DNA from 2 places in the Planococcus sp. YIM B11945 genome. Region 2 is predicted to be linked to the other one. Evidence: predicted binding sites of a transcription regulator. Region 2 holds the regulator's gene; the other holds the start of a gene.

Region 1 (15,139 bases), 230 kb from region 2:
TGAAGAATTGGCAGGGCATGTGCTGGTCGCCGTGACCGAACAACGGACAAAAGAAGAAATTGATGCATTTGTGCAGGTTTTGGCTGCGACGGTGCAGGAAATGGGGGCTACTCATGCATAAAGACAATCAACCGCTCATTTTTGAAATCACAAAAGAAGGCCGCGTTGGCTATAGCTTGCCGACATTAGATGTGCCAGAACTTGATTTGAATGAATTTTTGCCGGAAGGTTTGCTTCGCAAAGAAGCTGCCGATTTGCCGGAAGTGTCGGAACTGGATATCATGCGCCATTACACGGCGTTGTCAAAACGCAACCACGGCGTTGATTCCGGATTCTATCCACTTGGCTCTTGCACGATGAAATACAATCCGAAAATCAACGAAACCGTTGCGCGTTTCCCGGGATTTGCCAACATCCACCCGCTGCAGGACGAATCAACGGTTCAAGGAGCAATGGAATTGCTGTATGATCTGCAAGAGCATTTGGTGGAAATCACGGGCATGGACGAAGTGACGCTTCAGCCGGCTGCCGGCGCACACGGCGAATGGACGGGGCTCATGATGATCCGTGCGTATCACGAATCGCGCGGCGACATGAACCGCACAAAAGTCATCGTTCCCGATTCGGCGCACGGTACAAACCCGGCTTCAGCGACAGTCGCTGGATTTGAAACGATTACGGTCAAATCAAACGAACACGGCTTAGTCGATTTGGAAGACTTGAAGCGTGTTGTCGGGCCGGATACAGCAGCATTGATGCTGACAAACCCGAACACGCTCGGCCTTTTTGAAGAGCAGATTTTAGAGATGGCTGCCATCATCCACGAAGTCGGCGGCAAGCTTTACTATGACGGCGCCAATTTAAACGCGGTTATGTCGAAAGCGCGCCCTGGAGACATGGGCTTTGACGTGGTCCATTTAAACTTGCACAAGACATTCACTGGCCCACACGGCGGCGGCGGTCCTGGATCAGGTCCAGTCGGCGTCAAGAAAGATTTGATTCCTTATTTGCCAAAACCGGTTCTGGTGAAAACCGAAGAAGGCTTGACGTTCGATTACAACCGTCCGGAATCGATCGGCCGCGTAAAACCGTTCTACGGCAACTTCGGCATCAACGTCCGTGCGTATACGTATATCCGTTCGATGGGTCCAGACGGCTTAAAAGCGGTTACCGAATACGCAGTACTGAACGCCAATTACATGATGCGCAGACTTCAGCCGCATTTCGATTTGCCATACGACCGCCATTGCAAGCATGAATTTGTCTTGAGCGGCCGCCGCCAGAAAAAACTGGGCGTTCGCACATTGGATATGGCTAAACGCCTGCTCGACTTTGGCTATCATCCGCCGACAATCTACTTCCCGTTGAATGTGGAAGAAGGCATGATGATCGAGCCGACGGAAACGGAATCCAAAGAAACATTGGATGCCTTTATCGACGCGATGATCCAAATCGCCAAAGAAGTGGAAGAAAATCCGGAAATCGTTCAAGATGCACCGCATACGACGGTCATCAAACGACTAGATGAAACAAAAGCAGCACGCAAACCAATATTGCGCTACACCAAAGCCGAATAATAGAAGGCAAAAAGGCGTCCCAAAAGTTATTTCGGGACGCCTTTTTTGATTTGCTGAATAACACTTATTGAAAATAATAAAAAAGTCGTAGGCATAATTCAGAAATATGATGAAATTTAATCTTTTTTGAGTACTTTCTGTTGCAAATAGAACATAGGTTCTGTTATATTAATTAGTGTACACACTATGGGAAAGAGGTGGATTTCGATGGTGCTTGCTATTAATGAAGTGAATGGGTTCGAAAAAGGAAAGCGGTATATCAAGAACTTGGAGTTTTCATCTTGTTTCAAAAATGGCAAACTTCGTGTAATTGCTTTGATGGATGCAGATGACAATACGTTTTACTGGACAACGACCGAAGATTCCGTTGACTATCGAAACTTCCGGCTTAAAGCTACATACTCTTTTGTCGTAAGTTATATTTCTACAGTTTTCGATCCCGCAAACCCTAAAATCAATATTGCGGAATTGGAAGAGGTAGTTAGGGTGAAAAGGAAATTAAAGCATATTGAACAATATAAATTAAAAGCTTGAATGATAGATTGAAAATATAGTGTCTTCACTAGAGTGACCATGAAAGTGAGACAAGGAAAAAACACCTCCAACTTCGTATGTGCAAATGATGTTGAGGGTGTTTTTCTGTATGGATTCAAAAAAGGGATCGAAAAAGGAAACAATGTATATATAATAAAGTGCGGCAATCTATTTGCTTTCAGTCGATGAGAAAAGAGCGAAAGAAGCTACTGCAGAAGTTGCGGCGATCTCACAATTTTTGCAGACTTATTCTCGTTATTTGTTAGAAGAATGTGAGAATGGTAATTTGAAAAAATATTATAAGTAATTCTTTGGCACGGCGATAAAGGAATTTTTACAAAACAAACGTGAACCCCCCGTTTATTTGTTGGAATGGGGTTTTTTATGGAGAGGCTGATACTAAAATATACTGTGATATAGTTAGTTAATAAGGCGATGAAGCCGGCAGGAAGCAGGGAAAGCCATAGAGGAGTTAGAATTGGGACAGGTAATCGGAACGTTCTTTGTAGCAGTCGTTTTCGTCGTGATAAAATCGTTTTTTGAGAAAGAGAAAAATGGAAAAATGATTTCGCTGCAGTCGGTTTTTGCAGTCGCGCTATTGACCGTGCTTTTTCTCATTGCGGATATATTATTTTTATAGGTGCTTTCAAGAAATGCTAATTTGTCGTATTAAACTAAACATAAAAAAATCCCACTTCAAATAAGTGGGATTTTTTTATTTAAAACCCGATCGGAGATTCTTCTTCCACCCAATCTTTTTGCTTGGTGCGCTTGTTTTGTTTTTGCAGCTCCGCAATCCGCTTGGCAAATCCCGAATCGCCGTCATAATGCCAATTGAGGGCAGAAGACATGTAAAGCTCGTTGAGTTGGGAAATCGATAAGCTTTTTGTCAAATTGGCCATTTCGAGCATTTCAGCTTCAGTAAAAATTGAATTGACGTCAAGTTTTCGCAAGTAGCGTTCACGAAGCTTCTTGTCCGGCGACGGAATTTCATAGGCTCGGTCAAAGCGGCCTGCACGGTTGATTAAGGCCGGATCGATTTGTTCAGGGTAATTGGTCGTCCCGATGATAAAAAGCCCTTCACGCGATTGTGTGCCATCCAAAGTGTTCAAAAAAACCGAGCGGGTGAATTCCGGCATGGAATCGATGTCTTCAATGACCAAAATGGCCGGCGCCAGCCGCGACACGATGCCAAACACTTCCTGGATCGAGTAGCTGTTTGTAAATTCCGTTATTTGCCAATAGACGACAGGCGCATTTGTCGACCCGGTTATGGACTTGACCAAAGTCGTTTTGCCATTGCCCGGTGCGCCGTAAAGCAAAATGCCGCGTTTATAAGGAACTCCGTAATCTTTGAAAAACTGGCCGTCGGCGTTAAAAAATTCATCAATGGACCGGAAAATATCTTTTTTGGTTCCTTCATTGAGCATTACTTCTTCACGGGCCACGATGGCCATTTCGCCATTCTTGCGGCGCTTTATGCCTTCGTCGGTATCCACAAGGAACGTGATTTTGCTCATCAGCACTTGGCGCTGCTTTTCATTCATCGCTTCTAAGAAAGTGAATGCCGCATCCACCGATTTTGCAAAGCAATGGAATTCCGGCCAGCTGTTGTCCGAGCTCGTGTAATAAGCCAACTGGCAAATGGCCACTTCGTGCTCCGGAAAAAAGACCAAGCGGTTTTCGAACGTTTCCTGGATTTTTAATTTGCCGCTGTGCGAATCATCCGCTGCATGAGTGATTTTGCCGAGCGGCCGCCCTTCGTAGACAAATGACAGCGTTTCGTAGGGCACCAAGCCATTTTCCATCATTTCCAACAAATAGGTATGCAGCTGAATGATGGTATCGGAAATGTCCACTTGCATCCAGGAACCTTCCGACCGATTGTTCAACGCAGAAACGATACGGCTCGAAACCGCTGCAATATCCGCATAATACGGCAATATGTCGCGAAGGGAATCATTATGTGGAAATAAAATCATTGGTTTCATCAAAGTTCCTCATTTCTTTAGAAGTTGAATAGGTATATTCGGTTTGCTTACAACGATCATAAAAGCAATGAGTGCTTTAATGGCTTCGTCTGGTGATCAAAACGAGAGAAAAAAGGACTTTCACTACCTGCAAATGAATTTTGCTGTAGAAAAAAAAGTCTTCCCGCTTAGGAAAGACTTTTTTTGTTAGGATTTGGCTTTGATTTTGCCGGTCCATTGCTTGAACCCGCCTTGCAATTGATAAATGTCGTTGTAGCCTTTTTTCTTTAGAAAAAGAGCGACACGGCCGCTGCGGGCTCCGTTTTGGTCGTATAAGTAAACCGGCTTGTCGGCGCGGATTTCTTTATAGCGTTGGCGCAATTGTGTTTGTGGAATGTTGCGCGATCCTAAAATGTGCCCAGCAGCAAAATCTTTTGCTTCCCGGACATCAATCAATTGGGCTTTTCGGTAGCCTTCGATAAATTGTTCTTGCGTTAACGTGGTGACCGCTTTTTTAATGCGCAAATAAGAAACGACAGCGAATGCGATCGCTACTACTAAAATAACTAAAATTGTATAAAGTAACTCCAATGTTCTTGCCCCTTTCTTTTCTCTCTTCATTATAAAAGAAGGAGTGACGGTTATTCAATGGCAATGTTACACTTATTGCGGAATTTAGGAGGCAATCTTGTGAATTATCCTTCTTGGCAATTTATCAAACGGTTTTCAAGTATAAAATGAAAAAGCGAAAGATAGAGTGCGTTTTGGCTGGAAAAGTCGGTTTCACCGCAGCTCGTGAAGTTAACTTGCAGCCTTACAAATTGACAGCAGAGCAACTAGCAGATGTCAAGTGTTTAAAGAAATAAAAAGGCTGAAGATGCTGAGAGTTTTCAAGGGCTAAGGAGTCTTTTGGCTCATTTTGAAAATGAAAACCTTGATAAATCGAGCTTTTCACTCCATTAAAAAAGGGAAGCATAATTTTGTTATTTAAAAGTGTTTCAACATATAGTATCATGGGGAATGTAGTAATACTATATATAGTGTTCATCTCCATATAATATGAAGGAGGAATTGTCAAATGGTTTCTGCCACACAATCCGAATATACTTTAGATGCTGGTTCTTTAAACGAGGACATTAAATCGTTTCCTCAAGTCCACGCCGTCACAAAAGACATGAAAATTACACACAAAGGGGTTTCGCGCCTCGTCATGATTGACCGTTATTCGTTCAAGGATACGGAAAAAAAGACGCTGAAAGCGGGCGATTTTGTCGTCTTGACGGTTAAGGAAGATCCGAAATTCCCGGCACGCGGGCTTGGCTATATCGTCTCTCTTGATAAAGCGGCCAACAAAGCGCGCGTGTGGATTGAAGAAGATTACAGAAGCGCCATCGACAAGCCGGACGAACAGGAAAAAGGCATTGTTTTGCGTTCGCTTGATGTCATTGAAAAACCGCTTGAAGTCTTTTACGAACAAATCGCAAAACGCAATGCGACTGGACTTGCATCAGTAGAAGCAACACCTGAAAAACGCCAGCATTGGTTTAAAAAATTCTACGAGCAGCTTGTCGGATTGAAATTCATTCCAGCAGGGCGCGTTCTTTACGGAGCCGGGGCTGACACAGACGTTACGTATTTCAATTGCTACGTAATGCCGTTTGTAGCAGATTCACGCGAAGGCATTTCGGACCACCGCAAACAAGTGATGGAAATCATGTCACGTGGCGGCGGCGTCGGAACAAACGGTTCAACGCTTCGCCCGCGCAATACATTGGCGCGCGGCGTCAACGGCAAGTCCTCAGGTTCCGTTTCATGGCTTGATGACATTGCCAAACTGACACATTTGGTTGAACAAGGCGGATCGCGCCGCGGGGCACAAATGATCATGCTGGCTGACTGGCATCCGGATATTGCGGAATTTATCATCTCGAAAATGCAAAATCCGCGCATTCTCCGTTATTTGATTGAAAACACGGAAGACGAAACAATCAAAAAGCTGGCCAATGAGAAATTAAAATTCAAGCCATTGACAGAGCAAGAAGAAGCGATGTATCAAGGCATCTTAAATTATCGTGCGATTCCAGGCATGGGCGGCTTTAATGAAAAAATCATGCGCGACGCTGAAACAAAACTTCGCGACGGCGGAACGTACTCCGTGCATAACGAAGAATTTCTGACCGGCGCCAATATCTCCGTGACATTGACAAGCGATTTCATGGAAGCTGTCGAAAACGATGCGGATTTCGAATTGCGCTTCCCGGCTGTTGAATCGTATTCAAAAGAAGAAATGGCCATTTACAACGAACAATGGCACGAAGTCGGCGATGTCCGCGAGTGGGAAAAAATGGGCCACAAAGTCCGCACCTACCGGACGATGAAAGCGCGCGACCTTTGGAACTTGATCAATGTCTGCGCGACTTATTCAGCAGAACCGGGCATTTTCTTTATTGACAACGCCAATGAAAAAACCAATGCGAAAGCATACGGCCAAAAAGTGGTAGCGACCAACCCGTGCGGCGAGCAGCCGTTAGCTCCTTATTCAGTGTGCAACTTGGCTGCAGTCAACTTGGCGCAGTTTGCAGATGCCGCTACAAAACAAGTGGATTTTGAAGCATTGAAAGAAACGGTTCGCGTCGGCGTCCGCATGCAAGACAACGTCATCGATGCAACGCCTTATTTCTTGGAAGAAAACCGCGTACAGGCACTCGGTGAACGCCGTGTCGGCCTTGGTGTGATGGGCCTTGCGGATCTGTTGATTTATTGCGATAAAGAATACGGCTCGCCAGAAGGCAACGAGCTGGTCGATGAGATCTTCAAAACGATTGCAGTGGCGGCATATGAAGAATCAACTGAATTGGCTGTAGAACGCGAAAGCTTCCCGTTCCTAGTCGGCAAGACTGACGAAGAAACGGCGGCGCTCCGCAAAGCGTTTACGGAAACCGGCTTTATGCAAGGCATGCCGGAACATATCCGGGAAGCTATTCTTGAAAAAGGGATTCGCAACTCGCATCTATTGACGGTCGCGCCAACCGGTTCGACGGGCACAATGGTCGGCGTGTCTACCGGATTAGAACCTTATTATTCCTTCACTTACTACCGCAGCGGCAGACTCGGCAAATTTATCGAAGTAAAAGCCGATATCGTTCGGGAGTATTTGAAAAACAATCCAGAAGCCGACGAAGAAAATCTTCCGACAGCGTTTGTCACGTCAATGGATTTGGCGCCTGAAGCCCATGCTGATGTGCAATGCATCATCCAACGCTGGATCGATTCGTCCATTTCGAAAACGGTGAACGCACCGCGCGGCTACACAGTTGAGCAAGTAGAAGGCGTCTACGAACGGCTTTACAAAGGCGGCGCAAAAGGCGGTACAGTTTACGTTGACGGCAGCCGTGATTCTCAAGTGTTGACGCTGAAAGCGGAAGAAAACACGTTTGAAGAAGAGCATGCTGAGGAAGTAACAGCGAAACGTCCAATCGTCCTTATTGATACCATTCAAGATCTTCGTTCTACCAATGTGACAATCGGCTCTGAAGTAGGCGACATTTGTCCGGTTTGCCGAAAAGGGACAGTGGAAGAAATGGGTGGCTGCAACACCTGCACCAACTGCAATGCCCAATTAAAATGCGGGCTTTGATCTATCTGAACGCGACGGCTTCGGCCGCCGCGTTTTTTTCTGTTTTCATGCCTAAGCGATTATGCGCTTGCAATTCGTGCCGTTTATTGTTTTTGTAATAGTTGCTCGATTCACTCCTTGTGATAAAATAATGAAGGAGTTGAAGGAGAGGAGTGGTGAAATGAGGGTGTTGTGCTTGAATGGACCGAACTTGAATCGGCTCGGCAAGCGAGAAAAAGAAGCGTACGGAACATTCACGCTCCAAGAGCTGGAAACAGAGCTGGGCCAGTTTGCCGCGGAACATGGCATCGAACTGGAATGCCGCCAATCAAATCAAGAAGGGGACTTGATCAACTGGATCCACGAAGCGGGAGACGATAAATTGTCCGGCATAGTGTTGAATGCCGGCGCTTACACGCACACAAGCGTAGCCATTCGTGATGCGATTGCGTCAGTTCAGCTTCCAGTAATCGAAGTGCATATTTCGAATGTTTACAGCCGAGAAGAATTTCGCCATCATTCGTTTATTGCGCCGGTCGCAGCAGGGCAAATCGCAGGTTTCGGCAAGGATGTCTACAAATTGGCGCTGCACGCGTTATTACTATCAAACCAAAGGGGATGACTAGATTGAAATTACAAAAATTGCGCACGGAAATGGAAAAACAACAGCTTGAAGCGTTGCTGGTAACCAGCTCATATAACTTGCGGTACATCACGAACTTTACCGGAACTGCGGGCCTCGCGGTGGTCACTCGCGACAAAGCATGGTTCATTACTGATTTCCGCTATACCGAACAGGCGGCAGCTCAAGTAAAAGACTTTGAAATTATCCAAGCAAAAACAAGCCTATTAGAAGAAGTGACGGAACTCGCCAAAGAACAAGGCATCAAGTCCTTGGCGTTTGAACAAGAATACATAACTTATGCCACATTTGTGCAATACAAAGAGAAGCTCGAAGCGGAATTAAAACCGGTTAGCGGGTTAATCGAAAAAATTCGCATGATCAAAACACCAGAAGAAGTGGAAGTATTGAAGCAAGCGGCGAAAATCGCGGACGCGGCGTATGAACACATCTGCGGTTTTATCCGCGCTGGACGGACTGAACTGGAAGTTTCCAACGAACTGGAATTTTTCATGAGACAACAAGGTGCAACTTCTTCATCGTTTGATATCATTGTAGCTTCAGGAACGCGCTCGGCATTGCCGCACGGCGTTGCGACAGATAAAGTAATCGAACAAGGCGACATGGTGACACTGGACTTTGGTGCGCTTTACAATGGCTATATTTCCGACATCACGCGCACGGTAGCAGTTGGCGAACCTTCTGAAGAACTGAAAGAAATTTATCAGATCGTGTTGGATTCCCAAGTATTGGCAGTCGAAAAAATCGGGCCGGGAATGTCCGGCATTGAAGCAGATGCGATTGCCCGCGATCACATCAAGTCCAAAGGATACGGTGAAGCATTCGGCCATTCGACTGGGCACGGCATCGGCCTTGAAGTGCACGAAGGTCCTGGGCTATCCTTCAAATCGGAAACGGTCCTTGAACCAGGCATGGCTGTCACGGTTGAACCGGGAATATATGTGCCCGGAGTTGGCGGAGTTCGTATTGAAGATGATATACTGATAACCGAGTCAGGAAATGAACGATTGACTAACTCCACAAAAGAGCTACGTATTTTATAACAAACGGAGGAACTTACATGATTTCAGTAAACGATTTTAAAACCGGCGTAACCATTGAAGTGGATAACGCCATCTGGCGCGTTATGGAATTCCAGCACGTGAAACCAGGAAAGGGAGCAGCGTTTGTCCGCACAAAACTGCGCAATTTACGCACAGGCAGCGTAACGGAAAAAACATTCCGCGCTGGAGAAAAAGTGGCAAAAGCGCAAATCGACAACCGCAAAATGCAATACTTATACGCCAGTGGCGATGCCCACGCGTTTATGGATACCGAAACGTACGACCAAATCGAAATTCCAGCTAAAAACATCGAATACGAATTGAAATTCCTTCAGGAAAACATGGAAGTGCAAGTGATCCAGTTCCAAGGAGAAGTTCTTGGCGTTGAATTGCCGAACTCGGTCATTCTTGAAGTGGTTGAAACCGATCCAGGCATCAAAGGCGACACAGCGAGCGGCGGTTCGAAACCGGCAATTCTTTCGACCGGCTTATCTGTGCAAGTGCCGTTCTTTATCAACGAAGGCGACAAACTGATCATCAACACAACCGATTCTTCATACGTATCACGCGCACAATAAAAACGGAAATGGCCTCTATAAGCAGAGGCCTTTTTTTAAATGTTAGGTTGCCTATTTCAAAAAGATGAGAAAACGTCTAAAATAGATTAGGTGAATAGCATATACATAGTGAAGGGGAGTAGGATAATTTGAAAATTCAAGAAATCCGTGAAATCATTAAATTAGTGGATGGGTCTTCAATTGATGAATTCACATACGAAGCCGAAGGCACAAAAATCAAATTGAAAAAAAATGGGGGAGCTTCAGCAAGCGCTCCGACAAACGAAGCGGCTTCAGCACCTGCAGCACCCGTTCCGGTAGCGGCTGCGCCTGCAAATACGCCTAAAGCAGAAGAATTGGTTTCCGAAGAAGTGCCTGAAATCCCAGCTCAAAAAAATGAAAACTTGCACCCGATTCTTTCTCCAATGGTCGGCACGTTTTACCAATCGCCATCTCCGGAAGAAGCGGCTTACGTTCAGCAAGGCACGCGCGTTACAGCTGACCAAGTGGTCTGCATCGTTGAAGCGATGAAATTATTCAATGAAATCGAAGCAGAAGTAGATGGGGAAATTGCTGAAATTCTCGTTAAAGATGGCCAGCTTGTCGAGTACGGCCAGCCTCTTTTCCTCGTAAAAACAAACTGAGGAGGAGAAACTACGTGAAAAAAGTATTGATTGCCAACCGTGGCGAAATTGCGGTCCGCATTATCCGCGCCTGCAAAGAAATGGATATTGAAACCGTTGCTGTTTATTCGGAAGCGGATAAAGAAGCCCTTCATGTCCAATTGGCAGATGAAGCGTATTGCATCGGGCCAAAAGCATCAAAAGACAGCTATTTAAGCTTTTCCAACATCATCAGTGTAGCGAAATTGACGAACTGCGACGGCATTCATCCGGGATACGGATTTTTAGCCGAAAACGCTAGCTTTGCAGAACTTTGCGAAGCGGTCGACATCGTGTTTATCGGGCCGACATCTGCTGCGATTTCCAAGATGGGAACAAAAGATGTCGCGCGCGAAACGATGCGCGAAGCCGGAGTTCCGGTTGTTCCGGGATCGACGGGCATTGTGGCAAACGAAAAAGAAGGGCTGGAAATTGCAGAGAAAATTGGCTTTCCGGTCATCATCAAAGCGACAGCCGGCGGCGGCGGTAAAGGCATCCGCGTAGCTCGTACCCGCGAAGACTTTGTCAAAGGCCTTCAAATGACTCAAAAAGAAGCGGCCGCTGCTTTTGGCAACCCGGGCGTTTACATCGAGAAATTCATCGAAGATTTCCGCCATGTGGAAATTCAAGTGTTGGCGGATTCCCATGGAAATGCCATTCATTTAGGCGAACGCGATTGCTCGATTCAGCGCCGCATGCAAAAACTGGTGGAAGAAGCGCCTTCACCGGCCGTTACGCCGGAAATCCGGGCGCAAATGGGCGACGCGGCAGTAAAAGCGGCGCAAGCCGTCAACTACCGCGGAGCGGGCACCGTTGAATTTATTTTCGATGTGGCCAACCAACAGTTTTATTTCATGGAAATGAATACCCGCATCCAAGTGGAGCATCCGGTAACGGAAATGATTACGGGGATTGACTTGATCCAGCAGCAATTAAAAGTTGCATCTGGCGAAACGCTTGCTTACAAACAAGAAGATGTGAAATTCAAGGGATGGGCAATCGAATGCCGCATCAATGCCGAAAATCCGGCGAAGAATTTTATGCCTTCAGCAGGCAAAGTGGAAGTCTATTTGCCGCCAGGCGGCATGGGCGTCCGCATCGATTCCGCGATGTATCCAGGCTACAGCATTCCGCCATATTACGACTCCATGGTAGCGAAGCTGATCACTTTTGCTGATACGCGCGAAGAAGCGATTGCCAAAATGAAACGGGCATTGGGCGAATTTTTAATCGAAGGCGTCCATACGACCATTCCTTTCCATTCAAAATTAATGGATCACGAAGTGTTTAAATCCGGGGATTTCAATACGAAATTCCTTGAACTTTACGATGTGCTAGAGTCCTAGGAAGGAGAATCACCAATGGCTGAAAAAACAGTTTCCTACCTAAAAATGAAATCCACTGGCGCGCAAAACTTGGGCAATATTGAAGTGGCGCCCGAAGTTTTGGAAATCATTGCAAGCATTGCTGCAACGGATATCGAAGGCGTCGCCAGCATGCGCGGCAATTTCGCTTCCGGCGTGGTTGAACGTCTCGGGAAGAAAGTGCTCGGCAAAGGCGTGAAAACCGAATTGACCGAAGGCGGTTTGATGATCGACGTTTTTTGCGTCGTCAATTACGGGGTTTCGATTCCTCAAACGGCGCAAAAAATCCAAGAACAAGTACGGCAAACGCTTGAAACGATGACTTCTTTGCAAACGCAGGAAGTGAACGTCCATATTACAGGCGTCCAGTTTGAAACAGCACCCCATATCGAATAAACTCATGAGCTATCCGTTGAAGCGCCTGTTCTGGCTTTAATGGGTAGCTTTTTATGTATAACACTATGCTCTAATCTTTTAAAATATGTAAGTTAAATAAATTGTATAAATAATTGCCAATTGCCGATATTCCGTAAAACAGCCCCGCTAAAACCATGTGCTCCTGCATCGCTGCGCTAGCTTCGACGCAAAGAACCAGCCCGAAGTGCCTTTCGGGCTGGTTCTTGTCAGACTATTTCAAACATGGAAGTTCAGCGGGTTTACCTGTATAATGAGGGATAATTAGCCCAAAAAGGAGACCGAATTTATTATGAAACGACACGAAGCAAGAGAAAAGGCGCTCCAAACCTTATTTCAATTGGATGGAACTGAACTTACGATCGATGAAGCAATCGACCATGTCATGGCAGGCGAGAACGATAATTTTTTCAATATGCTTGTCCAAGGGACGCATACCAATTTAGAAGCAATCGACGAAAAATTAAAAGGCCACTTGGAAAATTGGTCGCTTGAACGTTTGCCGAAAATTGAACGGACCATACTGAGAATGGCAGTTTTTGAATTGAGCTATATGGAAGATGCACCGTCCCGCGTGGTCATGAACGAAGCAATTGAACTCAGCAAGACATTTGGTGATGAAAAATCAAGCCGTTTTGTCAATGGCGTGTTGTCGAAATTTACCGATGAACTAGCAAATTAAGTTTGGAGGAATGACTGTGACTGCTATACGAATAGATGGAAAAGCAGTAAGCCAAGAAATTAAAGTGCAAGTACAGCAACGAGTCGAAAAACTAAAAAAACAAGGCATTGTCCCCGGGCTTGCCGTCGTGATCGTTGGCGAAAATTCTGCCTCTCTTACATATGTAAAAAACAAGCAAAAAACATGCGAAGCACTTGGCATGCGGTCAGATCTTCTCCAATTTCCAGATACACTGCCTGAACAAGAACTTTTGGCAACCATCGAGTCGCTCAACCAAGATCCGAACATCCATGGCATTTTGGTCCAGCTGCCGCTGCCGAAACAGATAGATGAATTCAATGTCATTTTAGCGATCGATCCAGCAAAAGATGTGGACGGATTCCATCCGATTTCAGTCGGCAATATGATGATCGGCAGAGAAGCCTTTTTGCCGTGCACGCCGCATGGCATCATCAAACTGTTGGAGCATTACGAAATTGATCCTGCTGGCAAACATACCGTCGTCATTGGGCGAAGCAATATTGTCGGCAAGCCGGTCGGCCAATTGATGCTGCAAAAAAACGCAACGGTGACGTACTGCCATTCAAAAACAGTCGATTTGGCCTTCCACTCCAAGCAAGCGGATATACTGATTGCGGCGATCGGCATTCCAAAAATGCTGAAAAGCACCCATATCAAACCGGGAGCTGTCGTTATCGACGTAGGCATGAATCGCGATGAATTCGGAAAATTATGCGGAGACGTGGATTTTGCGGATGTGGAAAATACCGCTTCGTATATGACTCCGGTGCCTGGAGGCGTTGGTCCGATGACCATTGCCATGTTGATGGAAAACACCGTGCAATCAGCTGAAAACAGCATCACAAAAGACAAAAGTACGGGAACCATGTAAACTAAATAAAAGCAGGGCTGTTTTTCGGGAGAAAGACAGCTTTTTACTTTCTGAGACAGGGGTTGAAATTGGAATGGCCGACCCGTATTTAAGCGTCAAAGCGTTGACAAAATACATAAAAAAGAAATTTGATGCGGATCCTCATTTGCGGGATGTCTACGTTAAAGGCGAATTATCGAATGTAAAAATCCATACGAGCGGACATATTTATTTTACGCTCAAAGACAATGCAGCCCGCCTTCCGGCAGTCATGTTTTCCGCCAATGCCAAATCGGTGAAATTCAGGCCGGAAAGCGGAATGACCGTTTTGATTCGCGGCGATGTGACGGTATACGAAGCTTCTGGCCAGTATCAGCTGTATGCCCAATCTATGCAGGCGGACGGCATCGGCGATTATTATTTGGCATTTGAGCAGCTGAAAGAAAAGCTTCAAAAAGAAGGCTTGTTCAGTCCTGCCCACAAAAAAACCTTCCCCCGGTTTCCGAAAAAAATAGCGGTCATCACTGCCCAGACTGGAGCGGCTGTCCGAGACATCATCATCACGCTTAACCGCCGGTACCCGCTTGCCAAAGTCGTGCTGTATCCAACGCTTGTGCAAGGGACGGGAGCAGCGCCTTCGATCGTCAAATCGATCCAAGCGGCAAACCAAAGCGATTATGATGTGATGATCGTCGGCCGTGGCGGTGGTTCGATTGAGGATTTATGGGCATTTAATGAGGAAAGTGTCGCACGCGCCATTTTCGCTTCTCGCATACCCGTCATAAGCGCAATTGGCCACGAAACCGATACGACCATCGCTGATTTTGTTTCGGATTTGCGCGCTGCTACGCCAACTGCTGCGGCAGAACTCGCTGTTCCAAGCAAAACGGAATTGCTGGACCGCGTCTTAAACTACCGTGCCGGCATGTACCGTACCATTGCCAACAGTTTGGCGAAAGAAAAAGCGGCGCTAGGCCGGTTGACCAGTTCGTTTCCGCTCGCTTATCCGGACCGGTTGTACCGCCCGTTTATCGAACGCGTTGAACGTGCGACCGATTCGCTGCAGCGGGAAGCGTTGCAGCAATTGCGGCGCAGCAAAGAACGGCATGCCAGTGTGGATAGCCAGCTGCAAAGCAAAGCACCGCTAAAACGCATCAAGCAGTCCGAACTGGACATCGATCAATTGGCCAAGCGCTTGGATCAATT
Region 2 (15,139 bases):
TTCTTGGAAATAAAGCTGCCCGCTGATGTTCTTGGATTCGATGATGATTGCGCCTCGTTCGGTTACTAATAGCCCGTCGATTTGCACTTTCCAGTCACCCAGCGATAGATTGATGTCCCGCAAGAACTGGTGGTTTTCTTCCCAATCGAATTCTACAAACTTTCGCTCGATACGGTCTTCCCCCCGCTTTCCTGCTGCACTTCTAAACAATTCCACCTCTAGAAATTTTCGTTGTGCGTGTTGTTCTGGAAGCCGGTACAGCAGCCTTTCGAGTGATTCTGTCTCCGTCAATAAATTAATTTCTTTTTTGCTCATTGAACACCTCCTGAATTTATTAATTGAAGTATACCATTGAAAATTCACTAGTCTATCATTAATTTTCCAGCATTTTCCACCTTGTTTAGCGCATTTAGCTGTAAATGACGGTGAACCTAATTTTTATTTGCGGAAAAAATAGATTTATTTGCAGAAAACGGGCGTTTGTTTGCGGAATTTCCGACTTTATTTGCAGAATCCAGCCCGTTATTTGCAGAACGCAAAAAACCCCCGCCAACCGGCGAGGGCAAAAACTTCTTATTCGTACGTGATGCGAGCGACTGTGTCTTTATCCAGTTTTTTGATCACTTCGATGATCAATTTCACTGCATTTTCGTAGTCGTCGCGGTGCAGGATTCCTGCATTTGAGTGGATGTAGCGAGTTGCTACACCGATTGCAAGCGATGGTACGCCATTTGCAGTCAAGTGGATTGAACCAGCATCTGTTCCTCCACCTGCAATTGTCTCGAATTGGTACGGGATGCCTGCTTCTTCAGCTGTATCCACAACCAACTCGCGCAAGCCGCGGTGTGAAACCATTGATGCGTCGAATAGCAGGATTTGCGGTCCGTCACCCATTTTGCTGTTGGACTCTTGAGACGTGATTCCCGGTGTGTCACCAGCGATGCCGACGTCAACGGCAAAGCCAATATCCGGTTTGATTTTAGCTGCTGCCGTTTTCGCTCCGCGAAGGCCGACTTCTTCTTGAGCCGCTCCCACCCCATAAACGATGTTCGGGTGGTCTTGGCCTTTCAATCCTTTTAAAACATCAATTGCGATAGCGCAGCCGATGCGGTTGTCCCAAGCTTTCGCAAGAAGCATTTTTTCGTTGTTCATGACGTTGAATTCGAAATAAGGAGTGACCATGTCACCCGGTGTGACGCCCCACTCTTTCGCTTCTTCACGGGAAGATGCGCCGATATCGATAAACATGTCTTTGATTTCCACCGGTTTGTTGCGCGCTTCCGGAGGCAAAATGTGAGGCGGTTTTGAACCGATCACTCCTGTAATTTCTTTTCCGCTGCGCGTTGTAATAGTTACGCGCTGTGCCAGCATTACTTGCGACCACCAGCCGCCGACCGTTTGGAATTTCAAGAAGCCTTTGTCGTCAATTTGCGAAATCATAAAGCCGATTTCATCCAAATGTCCAGCAACCATGATTTTCGGTCCGTCCGCTAATCCTTCTTTCACAGCGATCAAGCTGCCAAGGCCATCTGTTTCCACAGAATCCGCAAATGGCTCTATGTATTTTTTCATTACTTCACGAGGCTGGCGTTCGTTTGCTGCAATACCATTCGCGTCCGTTAACTCTTTGAGCATTACCAATGTTTCGTCCATGTTTGACATTAGTTCGACCTCCTAAATAATTCGTACTTGTTCATTATAAATGAAAGCCTTGCCATTATCAAAAAATTCTTTCACCAATTTAGTAACCGCTTTTTTGTCGCTCGTAATTGGTTTCGTTTTTCTCGATGTACGCTTCAAGAACTTCGCCGTAGCTAAATTTCAATGCGACTGCAATGCCACCGTACCAGCTCCAAAGCACTTTAAAATTTTCCAGCGACGCATCCTCTAAAAACGTGTGGACCGCACCAAACGTTCCCAAAAACAACTCATTCAGATCCTCTTCGGCTGCCGGCGCTGGCCATTCTTCCAGTCCGTCAAACTTTTTTTCAATGCCCAGTGACAATAAAAAGTGGATTGAATCCACATATTCTTCTAAAATTATTGAACGCTCGGACATGCCTTTTGTGCTCCAAAACTTGAAACATCGGGTTTCATTCGCCAGTTCCGCGAGCTCCACCAGCAGTGCCAATCCTTTTTTTCGGAAGACATCTTCTTCTACCTCTCGGTTTTTTTGAATAAACCGGTCCAACGCTTCCTGCATTTCGAACAAATTCCGCAGTTTCATGAAACCCCTCCTTATTTTTTGAAACCATTCGTGCTTCCGTTCGTATTATACAGTAGATTATGGAGCAATAGGGGGCAATTAGCATGGCATTTCTGATCCGCATCATCGTTTTTGCACTTATATGTTATATCATTTATCGACTTGTCCAGTATGTTATGGACCCGAACCGGAAACTCGATGCGGCCGTTAAAGCCAAACAATTTTATTTTCACGATGATATTCAAAATGCCCGGAAAAACTTCTTCATTGCATACAAAGGCGTGCTTTTCGAAGGGGAAAAATATATGGGGACCGAGGGAGATTCATTGCAAGTCGTTTCCATTTTCATCATGACCCACGAACTCAAAATGCTGTTGGATTTTACAAAAGAGGATTTTTATTTTTTGGAGAATGCAATTGCCACCAACTACCCAGCAGCCAAAATCAACTGGAAAAATCCAATCGAGCAGTTAATGAAAAAAGAAGGGTGATTTCTCACCCTTCTTAAAACGTTTGGTAGCACCAAACAATCAACGCCGCATCAATGACCGCGAGCATCAAAAAGCCGACGCGGAAATTGGTGTGTTTTGTTTTGTGGCGAAACATCATCATGCCTAGGTATGCGCCGATACCGCCTCCAAAAATAGCGGCTGCCCAGAGGTTTTTCTCCGGAATGCGCTGACCGTGGCGGCGCGCTTGAGCTTTATCGATGCGCATCATGATGAAAGCCAGAATGGACAACACAGCAAAATAGCCGAGGATAATCAAAAACATCGAGAAATTCCTCCAATAAAAAAAACTGACGAAAAATCGTCAGTCTTTTATTTGATTACTTGTTCATTGCGTTTTTCGCAGCGTCAGCCAAAGCTGTGAATGCAACAGCATCCGATACAGCGATTTCAGCTAGCATTTTGCGGTTGATATCGATTCCAGCAACTTTCAAACCGTGCATTAAACGGCTGTAAGAAATATCGTTCATGCGAGCTGCTGCGTTGATACGAGTGATCCACAATCTGCGGAAGTCACGTTTTTTGTTGCGACGGTCACGGTAAGCATAGTTACCTGACTTCATTACTTGTTGGTTAGCTACTTTGAAAAGGATGTGCTTCGCACCATAATAACCTTTTGCTAATTTAATGACCTTTTTACGACGCTGGCGCGTCACTGTTCCACCTTTTACGCGTGGCATAATACATTACCTCCTGCTTGAATATAAAGAATTCGATTTTTATTAGGGTTTTATTCAGACTCATCGAATCTGAACGGAATCTTACTTCATGTTGTAGATCAAAGATTTGATGCGTTTCAAGTCGCCTGCAGAAACAAGTTTCCCTTTGCGTAGGTGACGTTTTTGCTTAGTTGATTTGTTTGCGAATAAGTGGCTTGTGTGTGAACGGTTGCGTCTTACTTTTCCAGTTCCAGTTTTCTTGAAACGTTTCATCGCACCGCGGTGGCTTTTCATTTTCGGCATTTGGAGTTCCTCCTAAACAATTGTTCTATTATTCTTTTTCGTTCTTCGGCGCAAGCATCAAGAACATGCTGCGGCCATCCATTTTAGGGCGCTGTTCAACTGTCGCTACTTCTGCGCACGCTTCTGCAAAGCGTTCGAGAACTCGCTGACCGATTTCTTTGTGCGTAATTGCACGGCCTTTAAAGCGGATTGAAGCTTTTACTTTGTCGCCTTTTTCAAGGAACTTGATCGCATTGCGAAGCTTCGTATCAAAATCATGAGCATCAATCGTTGGGCTCAAACGAACCTCTTTCAATACGATGACTTTTTGATTTTTACGAATTTCCCGATCTTTTTTCTGCTGCTCAAACTTGAATTTACCATGGTCCATGATACGAGCGACCGGCGGTTTAGCCTGTGGAGCCACAAGTACAAGATCCAAATTGACACGAGCTGCAATTTCAAGTGCTTCAATGCGCGTTTTAATCCCGAGCTGTTCACCGTTTTGATCAATAACCCGTAACTCACGTGCACGAATACCTTCGTTTACATTAATGTCTTTGCTAATAGTAATCCACCTCCGGATAGTGTCGCGAATATCTTAAATGCGTGAACCGACGACGTTGCCGGCTTACAGGTCCGATCCAATAAAAAACGGATGAGCCACAGAGGCTCACCCGCATAATATGACAACACGCATCGATGCGTGTAAAAGTCAAAAATCGTGTCTACCTGGCAACAATTCGTCAATCAGGTGAGAAGCGGGTGCTCCTGCTTGCACATATAAGTATTCTATAACCTTACTTATAATATCATTGACTATTGCCACTGTCAACTATTTAATTTGAACTAAGTATTCAACCTGTCGATATTCCGCAAAACAGCTGCGCTTGCCGCGGGCTCGCGCCGAACTAACTCGGGCTTTTTGCCCGAGTGGATTTCGGCACTTCGCTATCCCGCAGGCGTCTCCGCTGTGTTGCTCCATATCTCTAGCCTGCTAGCAGTATTAGAACTTTCCTGCTGTTCATCTCTTCTGGTAGTAAGAAATCTCTTAGCTTCGGCGCGTCCACGGGCTAGGCGAAGCAATAAGACGAGTGGTCTTCTCGGCTTATTGCGGGAGCCATGCCCAAAGCGACCGAAGCGGCTTATAAAAAAGCACCTTCTTTAGTTCAACTTATATAGTTTATCTAAGTTCACTTTGAACCAGTTTCAAGAAGTCTTCAAACGGCATGCTTTCTGAGTTTTGTTCGCCGTATTTGCGGACATTGACTGAACCGTTTTCCATTTCTTTGTCGCCGATTACGAGCATGTACGGAATTTTTTGCATTTGTGCTTCGCGAATCTTATAGCCGAGTTTTTCATCGCGCTCGTCGATGTCGACACGCAATTTGTGATCCTGCATTTTTTCCTGCAAGCTTTTCACATAATCGCCATGGACATCAAGCGATACCGGAATCATTTCGATCTGCACCGGCGCCAGCCAAGTCGGGAATGCCCCTTTGTATTCTTCGATCAAGAAAGCCACAAACCGTTCCATAGTAGAAACGACGCCGCGATGAATAACGACCGGACGGTGCTGTTTGCCATCTTCTCCGATATAAGACAGGTCAAAACGTTCTGGAAGAAGGAAATCTAGCTGGACAGTCGACAATGTTTCTTCTTTGCCCAGAGCTGTTTTCACTTGGACATCCAATTTCGGGCCGTAGAATGCCGCTTCTCCTTCTACTTCCACGTACGGAAGGCCCAAATCATCCATTGCTTCTTTCAGCATCGCTTGTGCACGTTCCCACATCGCGTCATCGTCAAAGTATTTTTCAGTGTCTTCCGGGTCGCGGTAAGACAAGCGGAATGAGTAATCGCTAATATCGAAATCTTTGTAGACATCTACTACTAAATTGACGACACGTTTGAATTCGTCTTTGATTTGGTCCGGACGAACAAAAATGTGCGCGTCATTTAACGTCATGCCGCGTACACGCTGCAGGCCTGACAAAGCGCCTGACATTTCGTAGCGGTGCATCAGTCCAAGTTCGGCAATGCGCACCGGCATTTGGCGGTAGGAGTGGATGCCTTGTTTAAAAATCATCATATGGTGCGGGCAGTTCATTGGGCGAAGCACCAATTCTTCATTGTCCATTTGCATAACCGGGAACATGTCTTCTTGGTAATGATCCCAATGGCCGCTTGTTTTGTACAAATCGACGCTTCCCATGACCGGAGTATAGACGTGGTCATAGCCAAGACGCTCTTCTTTGTCGACAATATAGCGTTCGATGATGCGGCGGATTGTTGCGCCTTTTGGCAGCCACATCGGCAGCCCTTGGCCGACTTTTTGAGAGTTCATGAACAAGTTCAATTCTTTTCCGATTTTGCGGTGGTCGCGTTCTTTCGCTTCTTCCAAAAAGGCCAGATGCGCTTTTAATTCTTCTTTTTTAAAGAAAGCAGTTCCGTAGATGCGCTGCAGCATTTTGTTGTCGCTGTCGCCTCTCCAATAAGCTCCTGCTACGCTCAACAATTTAAATTCTTTCAATTTCCCTGTAGACGGCACATGCACGCCTCGGCATAGATCGAAAAATTCGCCTTGCTCGTAAATCGACACTTGGTCGTCTTCTGGAATCGCTTCAAGAAGCTCCAATTTGTACGGGTCTTCAATTGCCGCAAAACGTTCTTGCGCTTCGGCGCGGGACACGTCTTGACGCACAATATCCAAATTCTCATTGATGATTTTTTTCATTTCTTTTTCAATCACTTGCAAATCTTCTGCAGTAATCGGCTGATCGCTGTCGATGTCATAATAAAAGCCGTTTTCAATTACCGGCCCTACGCCCAGTTTTGCATCCGGGTACAAGCGTTTAACCGCTTGCGCCAACAAATGTGCAGTAGAGTGGCGCAAAATCTCCAACGCTTCTTCTGATTCCGGAGTAATGATGGCAATTTCACCTTCTTCAGCAATCGGTGCTTTTAAATCAACCAATTTGCCGCCTACTTTGCCTGCCAACGCTTTTTTGCGAAGGCCTGGGCTAATGGAATGCGCGATGTCTTCAGTAGTTGTTCCGCGCTCGAACTCCTTTACTGCGCCATCTGGAAATGTTAATTGAATCATGTCTGCCATTGCAATCTCCCCTTTTATCGTTGTCTAGCTAAGGCTCCTAGCCCTTGATTTCAAAAACTTCCAAGGTGCCCTCGCTTCCATCGAACTGCAGAGCCGGGTGGACGGCGCTTTCGCTTTTCTTGTCCAGCTTCAGCGCCTAGTCCCTCGGGGTCTTAAGTCAGCCCACCTGTGCGGCAAAAAGCGCCGCTTCGGTGTTCTGCCTTAAGCCTGTCGGGACTTAACAGGCGCTTTCGCTTTTCTTGTCCAGCTTCAGCGCCTAGCCCCTCGGGTCTTAACAGGCGCTTTCGCTTTTTTTGGGGCAAACAAAAAAAGCCTCCTCCCAAAGGGACGAAGCTTTAGCTCGTGGTTCCACCCTTCTTCTGTTTTAAACGGATCCTATCCATTTAAAACGAAGCTCTGCATCGGCTAACGGGCCGGTACCGTCAACTGCTACTTGTTTCACAGCTGCTGCTCGAAGGTGGTAAGCGGTTTGCCGTACTAAGAAGCTTGCAGCCATGGCTTCTCTCTCTAAAAGTCGTACAAATTCGCTCATGTCCTCGTCATTGCATTTTAAATCAATTTTCGATTGTATTTACTATACGCCGTACAGAAAAAAAACGCAACAGCCTTCTTGCAAAAAAGAGAATATTAACCAATAAAAAGGGCGGTGACTATTAGCCACTAAATGCCGCTTCACCAAACCCCCTTATACCCATCGAAGGCCCACAAGATGTGGGTTAGTTAACCGTTGCGACAGAAAGTCGTGTTCTTAGGTTAACTTCTGCTTTTGGGCGCCTTCGCTTTTCTTTGTCCAGACTCCGGCGCCCAGATTCTCGGGGTCATAATTGGCATTGGCTGTGCGGCTGAAATCATGCCGCTTCGCCCAATCGTCTTATGCCCGTCGAAGGCCCACAGGATGTGGGTCAGTTAACCGTTGCGACAGGAAGTCGCGTTCTTAGGTTAACTTCTGCTTTTGGGCGCCTTCGCTTTTCTCTTTACTTTCTCCGGTTGCGGCCGTCCATTTTCACAGGGATCGTCAACGCACGGATGCGTTCCATGATGCGCGCCGCTTTCAAATCTTCTTTTTCGCCGCGCTGAGAATACGTCAAGTGGTGCTGCAGTTCGGAATAGCTGAAATTCGACGTCATAAACGTCGGCAGCTTTTCCGCCATCCGGTAATGCAGAATGGTGCCAAGCACTTCGTCGCGCGTCCAGCTCGACATCGCTTCTGCGCCAATATCATCCAGCATCAGTACATCCGCTTTTTTCACGTAGTCGACTTTTTCCTGCAAGGTTTGATCGCCGATTGCTTGCTTCATTTCACGCATGAATTCCGGTACAAAGACCAAAATCGTTTTGACGTTCATATCGGCCAATTGATTGGCTATAGCACTCAGCAAATAGGATTTGCCGATGCCGAATTTCCCATAAAGGAATAAGCCTTTTTCTGGCAATGAATCCGGGCCGGTCGCTTCGTCTAAAAATGCGCCGACAGCACGGAAAGCTTCTAAGCGGCTGTCATCCACTTCAAAGCCCGAAAGCGTTGCTTGCATCACTTCTTTTGGCATGTACATGCTGTGAATCATCGAAGAAGACTGGCGTTTGTTGTCGTGTTCCGTTTTCAACCGGCATTTCGTATAATCAATGCCAATCGTCCCCCGCTCCAATACCAGATTCGGCTCGAAACCCTTCAAGTGGTTTATACATTGCCCGAGGGCTGGGCATTTATTGCAGTCGTGCGACTGGTCGATGTACTCATACAACTTGTGCATGCCACGGTCGACGATGCCTTTGTCAATTTCATCACTGTGTTTTTCCAAAAACTGTTGAACACCTGGATTCTCCAGCACTTCTCTTCGCATTTCGTTATAACGCTCGGAGAAAGCCGGGGCGTTGACGACGCGTTTAAGTGTTTCGCGAATCGGTTCCATTTATTCACCTTTGCCTTTCTTCATCGCCAGTTTCGCGAGAAGTTTTTGTTTTTCCACTTCAAACTGATCGTTCGGCGCATCCGCTTTAGCAGCAGGCACTTCATCTTTTTGATAAAACCACTCCGGCAGCTTTTCTTCCCGCACCGGTTTTCGGCTGGACGACGCCGAGGTTTTGGCAGTTGACGGTGAGCCTTCCGCTTTCCATTTCATGTATTGGGCATGTTCAATGCGCGCAAGTTCCATGGCGTCTTTTGCGGTCGTCACTTTTTTGCGGAGCCAGTGCGAAGCAATTTTCTCCACATAAGCTTTGGTCAATTTCATATCCGTCCGAAGCAGGACGTATTGAAGCAGGACGTTGACGACTGCCGGCTCCATGCCGTGCTGCATGACCAGCTGATTTGCTAATTGGACATCTGACGGGAGCGGCTCGTTGCCGTTTGCTATATCCCGCAGTACTTCGACCGGAGAAGCAGATTCCAAATACAGCAGCAGTTCTTCTTGCTTTGTTTTCGGCGGCTCTTCCACTTTCGGCTCCGTTTTATGTACTTGCACAAGTTTCGGCGCTGTAGTGGTCACCGTCAATTTGTAATAATCCGACGCGGCTTTTTTCACACCGTCCACTGTCAGTTTGTAATCGTCGTCAATGGCCAGCAAAATGACTTTTTGCATTTCCAATGGACCCCAGCCATACAAAAACGCCAGTTTCGCAATGGTATCTTTTATCGCAACAGTTAAAACGCGCTTTGGCACCAATTGTTCAGATAAGCCTTGGCGCAATAATTCAAAATCAAAGTCAACATCGGCCGAGTAGCCCGCTTGTTTGCGTTCATGCAACTCCGGCTGTTCTGCCGGATAACCGGCTTTTGCATGGACCGGCTGAAAAATATCCGTAAACGTCCGCGAGACTTCTTCAAAGCCCACCATGTCATCGGAATGGATCAAAAATCGGTCCCGTGCTCTGCGATAGGCTGCTTCTCCAATTTTGCTGAATAAAAACATCGACAATAGCGGATCGGAAAAGAAAGTCTTTGGATCTAATGGCGGGCACAACTCGTAAATAAACGTCCGGTTTTCTGCGTCTTTGCGGTATGTCTTCAGCAATCCGATTGCTTCCAGTTGAATCCGCGATTCAAAAATCTTCGCAATCGGCACACCTAACAGATTCATCAATGTATAATGGGCGGCTTCTTCTTTCATCGTTTCGCCTTCTGCCCAAAGTGTCATGTAAAAAGCGACCGCTTCTGCTCCGATCATCGGCTGATACAAAAGCGTCAGCAACTGCCGGTCGTAATCTGAAAACGGATATGGCAGCCGGATTTTATAGGCATCTGCCGCTTGCAATTCTTTATAAAGTGCTGTCATAAGCCACCGCCTTACTCGGTTTTCTTTTCTTCAGGACTTCTTTTCAGCAAATCCTTCAATTCATCAATGAAAACCGTAATATCTTTGAATTGGCGATAAACACTTGCAAAACGGACGTAAGCCACTTCGTCGATTGCCGCCAGGCGGTCCATCACCATCTCGCCCACTTCTTCCGATTTGACTTCGGCATTGCCAATGCGGCGTAAATCTTTTTCAATGGTGAAAACCAGTTCTTCCAGCTTTTCTAAAGGCACCGGACGCTTCTCGCATGCACGTATGAGCCCACGCAATACTTTTTCGCGGCTGAATTCCTCGCGGGAACCGTCTTTTTTCACAACGATCAACGGCATTTCTTCCACTTTTTCAAATGTTGTAAAGCGATAGCCGCACTCTTCGCATTCTCTCCGCCTTCTTATGGATTTATTTTCATCAACTGGCCGCGAATCGACGACGCGCGTTCCATTGTGTTGGCAAGCCGGACACTTCATTTTGACATCTCCCTAAACGTACAATCTCTTCTGTCTATTATAACAAAAATTCCTTCAGAAAATAGAAAAAGCAGAGGATTTTATCCCCTGCTTTCGTGTTTTCCAATTTTAATGGATTATGCAGTTACTGAAACTTTGGTTTTTCCAGCACCGATTGGTCCCATTCCACGCGGCAATTCTGTTACTTCACTCGCTTGCGAGTCAAGCGCTTTTGCAATATAATCAGCTGCAATTGTCGGATCTAGATCGCCGCAAGTATAAACATCTACACTTGCATAGCCGTGTTCCGGAAAGCTGTGGATCGTTAAGTGCGATTCAGAAATGATCACTACGCCGCTTACGCCTTGTGGTGCGAATTTGTGAAAAGCTACCTCTCTGATTTCTGCTCCGGATTTGAGTGCTGCATCAACAAAAGTTTTTTCGATATAATCCATATCGTTTAATTTGTCAAAATCACACTGCCATAGTTCTGCAATTACGTGACGTCCCATTGTTTCCATGGTTCGTTTCCCCCTTTGATATCATTTTGTTGGTTTGCTCAAAATATTCAAAGTTGACTACCACGGGGGAAAGTTAGTCCTAAGAGGTCCTAACCCTTTAAGCAGTCATGTGAATAAAAATGATTCCGTACGCTCCGTGACTTGAACTGATAGTACAGACGTTTGAGGCTTATTTCTTAGCCACGAATCATAGTATATGATGGATTAGAATCAAATGCAACAATTTTATCTTTTTAATTTATTCCCGTTAATTAAAAACTCTCTATAAAAAATTGCCTCTCCGTTTGCGCCGGAGAGGCAATTTCCATTTTCCTGATTAAACTAGCGATACCAAAGCAGCCGCTACTTTTTTTGTTAAGTCGATCACGCGTGCAGAATAGCCCCATTCGTTGTCATACCACGCAAGAACTTTTACTTTGCGGTTGCCAATGACCATTGTGGAAAGTCCATCAATGATTGCCGACTGAGAATTTGTATTGAAATCAATGGACACTAACGGCTCCATCGTCAAACTTAAAATTCCAGCCATCTCGTTTTCAGAAGCTCGTACGAAGGCAGCGTTTACTTCTTCTGCTGTTACGTCCCGCTCTAAATCAACGACCAAGTCCACCAGTGAAACATTCGGAGTTGGCACGCGAAGAGCCATGCCGTGCAGTTTCCCTTCTAGTTCCGGCAAGACGAGTGACAGCGCTTTCGCAGCGCCCGTCGAAGTAGGAATGATGGATTGTGCACAAGAGCGTGCTCTGCGAAGATCTTTGTGTGGATTGTCCAAGTTTTTTTGGTCATTCGTATATGAATGCACCGTAGTCATCAAGCCGTTTTCAATGCCAAACGCGTTGTGAAGCACTTTGGCAACTGGAGCCAAACAGTTGGTTGTGCAGCTGGCATTGGAAATAATATCGTGTTTTTCAATATCCAATTTACCTTCGTTCACACCCATTACCACTGTAATATCTTCGTTTTTCCCAGGTGCTGTCAAAATGACTTTTCGTGCACCCGCTTCCAAATGAAGCGCCGCTTTTTCGCGCGAATTGAATTTTCCGGTTGCTTCTATAACGATATCAATGCCCATTTCTTTCCATGGAAGCAGCAATGGATCCCGTTCGTTGACGAGTTGAACCCGTTTTCCGTTAACAATCAACGCATCATCATCGGCAAAAATGTCGCCTGCGAAGGTGCCGTGATTTGTGTCATACTTTATTAAATGAGCTAACGTCTCAGCAGGATAACTCGCATTTACAGCCGCAATTTTTACATCATCCATTAAAATTGCCTGTCTAAAAACCATACGGCCGATACGGCCAAATCCATTAATCGCAATAGAAACAGTCATTTTATACGTCCCCCATTAAATAAGTTATACTTAAAAATTCCTTTTAGATATATAGTATAACACATTATCCGAATTAAGGAACCTTAATCCCAAAAGACAAGCTATTCTTTTCGTTCCAAAAGATGCCAATTCTCTAAAATGCGTTGCAGCTGCATGTGAGTTTCTTCTATTGAACCGTGGTTGTATATGACTGCATCCGCCCCTTTTTCTTTTACCGACATCGGCAATTGCGATGCGATGCGGGCGCGGGCTTCTCTTTCCGAAAAGCCGTTGCGCATCATCAATCGGGCCAATTGGGTTTCTTCATCTACCGATACAACCAATATTTTTTCGGCAAAATTCAAAAGCTTGCTTTCAAATAACAATGGAATATCCAAGACGACTGTGTCGTTGCCCGTAGCCAATAAATGGTCACGCTGGCGCAATAATTCTTTCCGGATGGCTGGATGAATGACGTCATTCAGCTTCTGGCGGCTAGCTGGATCGTTAAAAATGATTTCCCCCAATTTTGTCCGGTCCAAGCCCCCGTCTGGCAACAGAATGCCGCTTCCAAAGATTTCTTGGATTTCCTTTAATGTCGGGGTTCCGGGTTCCACGACTTCACGTGCCACTAAATCTGCATCGACAACGGGAAATCCGAAATCGCTTAACATTTTTGATACTGTACTTTTACCGCTTGCAATGCTGCCCGTTAGTCCGATAATCATCTTAAGCCCTCACTTTTGGCAGGTCGGACAGTACACCGACGCCCTTCCGCCGATTTTCAACGTTTTGGTAGCGGTGCCGCATGTTAGGCAGTGCTTTTTCCCATACATGCCAAAACGGTTCTGCATGTTTCCCGATTCCCCGTTGACGTTCCGGTAATCTGAAATTGTACTGCCGCCAGCCTCGATGCTTTCTAGAAGTATGGCCACAATGGTTTCAAACAACTCGATCTTCCGCAACCTGCTGATTCTGCCGGCTGCTCTGTTCGGGTGGATTTTCATTTTAAAAAGTGCTTCAGTAGCATAAATATTGCCGCATCCCGAAATCACTTGCCCGTCCATAATCACTTCTTTGATTGGTTTCGCTTTGTATTTCGGGCTTTCCGCCATTTCTAGAAAATGCGTAAGCGCCCCTTTTTCAAAAGGTTCGGGAGCCATCAAAAGAAGCGGAGGAAACTCCGCTTCTTCCTTTAAGACACGCATTTCGCCAAAACGCCGGATATCCGAATACGCCAATAAATTTCCGTCGCTCAGCGTTAGCACTACATGGACATGGCGGCGGAATTTTTCTTCTGCAATAGACAAAAGCTGGTCCACATAGAACCAAGCTCCCGACATTCCTAAATGATTAACGAGCAAAAATTCGTTGCCCGCTGTTTTTAACGTGAAATAAATGTATTTGCTTCGCCGCTCCACACTAACAATCTGCGCACCGATCAAACTCTCGATAAACCGGTCCGCTTCCATCCGTTTAATGATGGCTTCTTTGCCATTCGTTTTTGAAAGGCGAATCGTCTCGGACACATAAACGTCTCGAATTTTCTTTCCGAGAGCCGCCGGGCGAATTTGGCGGACAACGCCTTCCACTTCTGGAAGTTCAGGCATTAGCGCCAACTCCTCTCATCATTTTGTATCATACCAAGTATCACCGAATGCAAAGTCGACTTTTAGCGGCACGTTCAACGCCATCGCCGATTCCATCGCTTCCGGAACTAAGGTTTTTAGTTTTTCAAGCTCTTCTGGCGGCGCTTCGAAAATCAATTCATCATGCACTTGCAAAAGCATACGGGTTTGCATGCCTTCCCGCTCCAATGCTTCTGCCATATTGATCATCGCTTTTTTAATGACGTCTGCTGCGCTTCCTTGAATCGGCGTGTTCATCGCCGTCCGTTCCGCAAAACTTCGCAAATTGAAGTTCGAGCTGTTGATATCCGGCAAGTATCTTCTGCGGTTCATCAACGTCGTGACAAAGCCGTCTTTACGTGCTTTTTGTACGATGTCTGTCATATACTTCTTGACGCCTGGGAAACTGGCCAAGTAGCGGTCAATAAACTCTTGCGCTGCTTTTCGGGTAATCGTCAAGCTTTGCGATAAGCCGTAATCACTGATGCCGTAAACAATTCCAAAATTTACTGCCTTGGCTGCACGGCGCATATCGCTTGTCACTTCTTCCAACGGGACGTGGAAAACATCTGCCGCTGTGGCCGTATGGATATCCTGATCATTTTGGAACGCTTCGATCAGCCGCGCGTCTTCTGACATGTGCGCCAGCACACGCAATTCAATCTGGGAATAATCTGCAGCGACCATTACCCAATCCGGTTCGGAAGGAACAAACGCTTTTCGAATTTTCCGTCCTTCCTCTAGGCGAACTGGAATGTTTTGCAAGTTCGGATTAATGGAACTCAGTCTTCCGGTTGTCGTCAACGCTTGCTGGAATCGGGTGTGCACTTTTCCATCTTCGTGGATTTCTTTTAACAAGCCCTCGATATACGTAGACAATAATTTGCCTAGCTGGCGGTAAATCAGGATTTGGGAAATAATTTCATGCTGCCCCTCTAACTTCTCCAGCACATCGGCTGCGGTGGAATAGCCGGTTTTCGTTTTTTTCAATACTGGAAGCCCAAGTTTTTCAAACAACACTACGCCCAACTGTTTCGGGGAATTGATGTTAAATTTCTCTCCGGCAATCCAATGAATGTTTTTTTCAATTTCAGCAAGCTTTTCGGATAACTCTTTGCCCATATCGGTCAATTGCCCTTTATCCACTTTTACACCGAACGATTCCATTGCA

Evidence for each region. Region 2 encodes NrdR, which represses ribonucleotide reductase genes. Its sites were predicted from a motif close to AACACNATATATNGTGTT; they were not measured.
Region 1: the regulator NrdR is predicted to act here: its motif matches at 5,109-5,126, upstream of ACRRQV_RS01810 (vitamin B12-dependent ribonucleotide reductase).

What each region holds. Positions count from the first base shown of each region.
Region 1 is NZ_JBOZWR010000001.1:342,295-357,433, forward strand. It holds gene gcvPA (aminomethyl-transferring glycine dehydrogenase subunit GcvPA) at 1-121, shown strand, start outside; gene gcvPB (aminomethyl-transferring glycine dehydrogenase subunit GcvPB) at 114-1,577, shown strand; gene ACRRQV_RS01790 (hypothetical protein) at 1,764-2,111, shown strand; gene ACRRQV_RS01795 (hypothetical protein) at 2,590-2,751, shown strand; gene ACRRQV_RS01800 (ATP-binding protein) at 2,831-4,102, opposite strand; gene ACRRQV_RS01805 (rhodanese-like domain-containing protein) at 4,289-4,672, opposite strand; gene ACRRQV_RS01810 (vitamin B12-dependent ribonucleotide reductase) at 5,160-7,718, shown strand; gene aroQ (type II 3-dehydroquinate dehydratase) at 7,879-8,319, shown strand; gene ACRRQV_RS01820 (M24 family metallopeptidase) at 8,316-9,383, shown strand; gene efp (elongation factor P) at 9,401-9,961, shown strand; gene accB (acetyl-CoA carboxylase biotin carboxyl carrier protein) at 10,090-10,584, shown strand; gene accC (acetyl-CoA carboxylase biotin carboxylase subunit) at 10,599-11,948, shown strand; gene ACRRQV_RS01840 (Asp23/Gls24 family envelope stress response protein) at 11,964-12,362, shown strand; gene nusB (transcription antitermination factor NusB) at 12,673-13,062, shown strand; gene folD (bifunctional methylenetetrahydrofolate dehydrogenase/methenyltetrahydrofolate cyclohydrolase FolD) at 13,079-13,954, shown strand; gene xseA (exodeoxyribonuclease VII large subunit) at 14,028-15,139, shown strand, end outside.
Region 2 is NZ_JBOZWR010000001.1:115,071-130,209, reverse strand. It holds gene ACRRQV_RS00715 (nuclease-related domain-containing protein) at 1-315, opposite strand, end outside; gene ACRRQV_RS00710 (M42 family metallopeptidase) at 574-1,662, opposite strand; gene ACRRQV_RS00705 (dUTP diphosphatase) at 1,742-2,227, opposite strand; gene ACRRQV_RS00700 (sigma-w pathway protein ysdB) at 2,311-2,697, shown strand; gene ACRRQV_RS00695 (DUF1294 domain-containing protein) at 2,711-2,980, opposite strand; gene rplT (50S ribosomal protein L20) at 3,036-3,395, opposite strand; gene rpmI (50S ribosomal protein L35) at 3,477-3,677, opposite strand; gene infC (translation initiation factor IF-3) at 3,706-4,224, opposite strand; gene thrS (threonine--tRNA ligase) at 4,840-6,768, opposite strand; gene ACRRQV_RS00670 (hypothetical protein) at 7,133-7,300, opposite strand; gene dnaI (primosomal protein DnaI) at 7,743-8,678, opposite strand; gene ACRRQV_RS00660 (replication initiation and membrane attachment family protein) at 8,679-10,040, opposite strand; gene nrdR (transcriptional regulator NrdR) at 10,052-10,528, opposite strand; gene speD (adenosylmethionine decarboxylase) at 10,645-11,028, opposite strand; gene ACRRQV_RS00645 (glyceraldehyde-3-phosphate dehydrogenase) at 11,345-12,361, opposite strand; gene coaE (dephospho-CoA kinase) at 12,463-13,068, opposite strand; gene mutM (bifunctional DNA-formamidopyrimidine glycosylase/DNA-(apurinic or apyrimidinic site) lyase) at 13,078-13,950, opposite strand; gene polA (DNA polymerase I) at 13,969-15,139, opposite strand, start outside.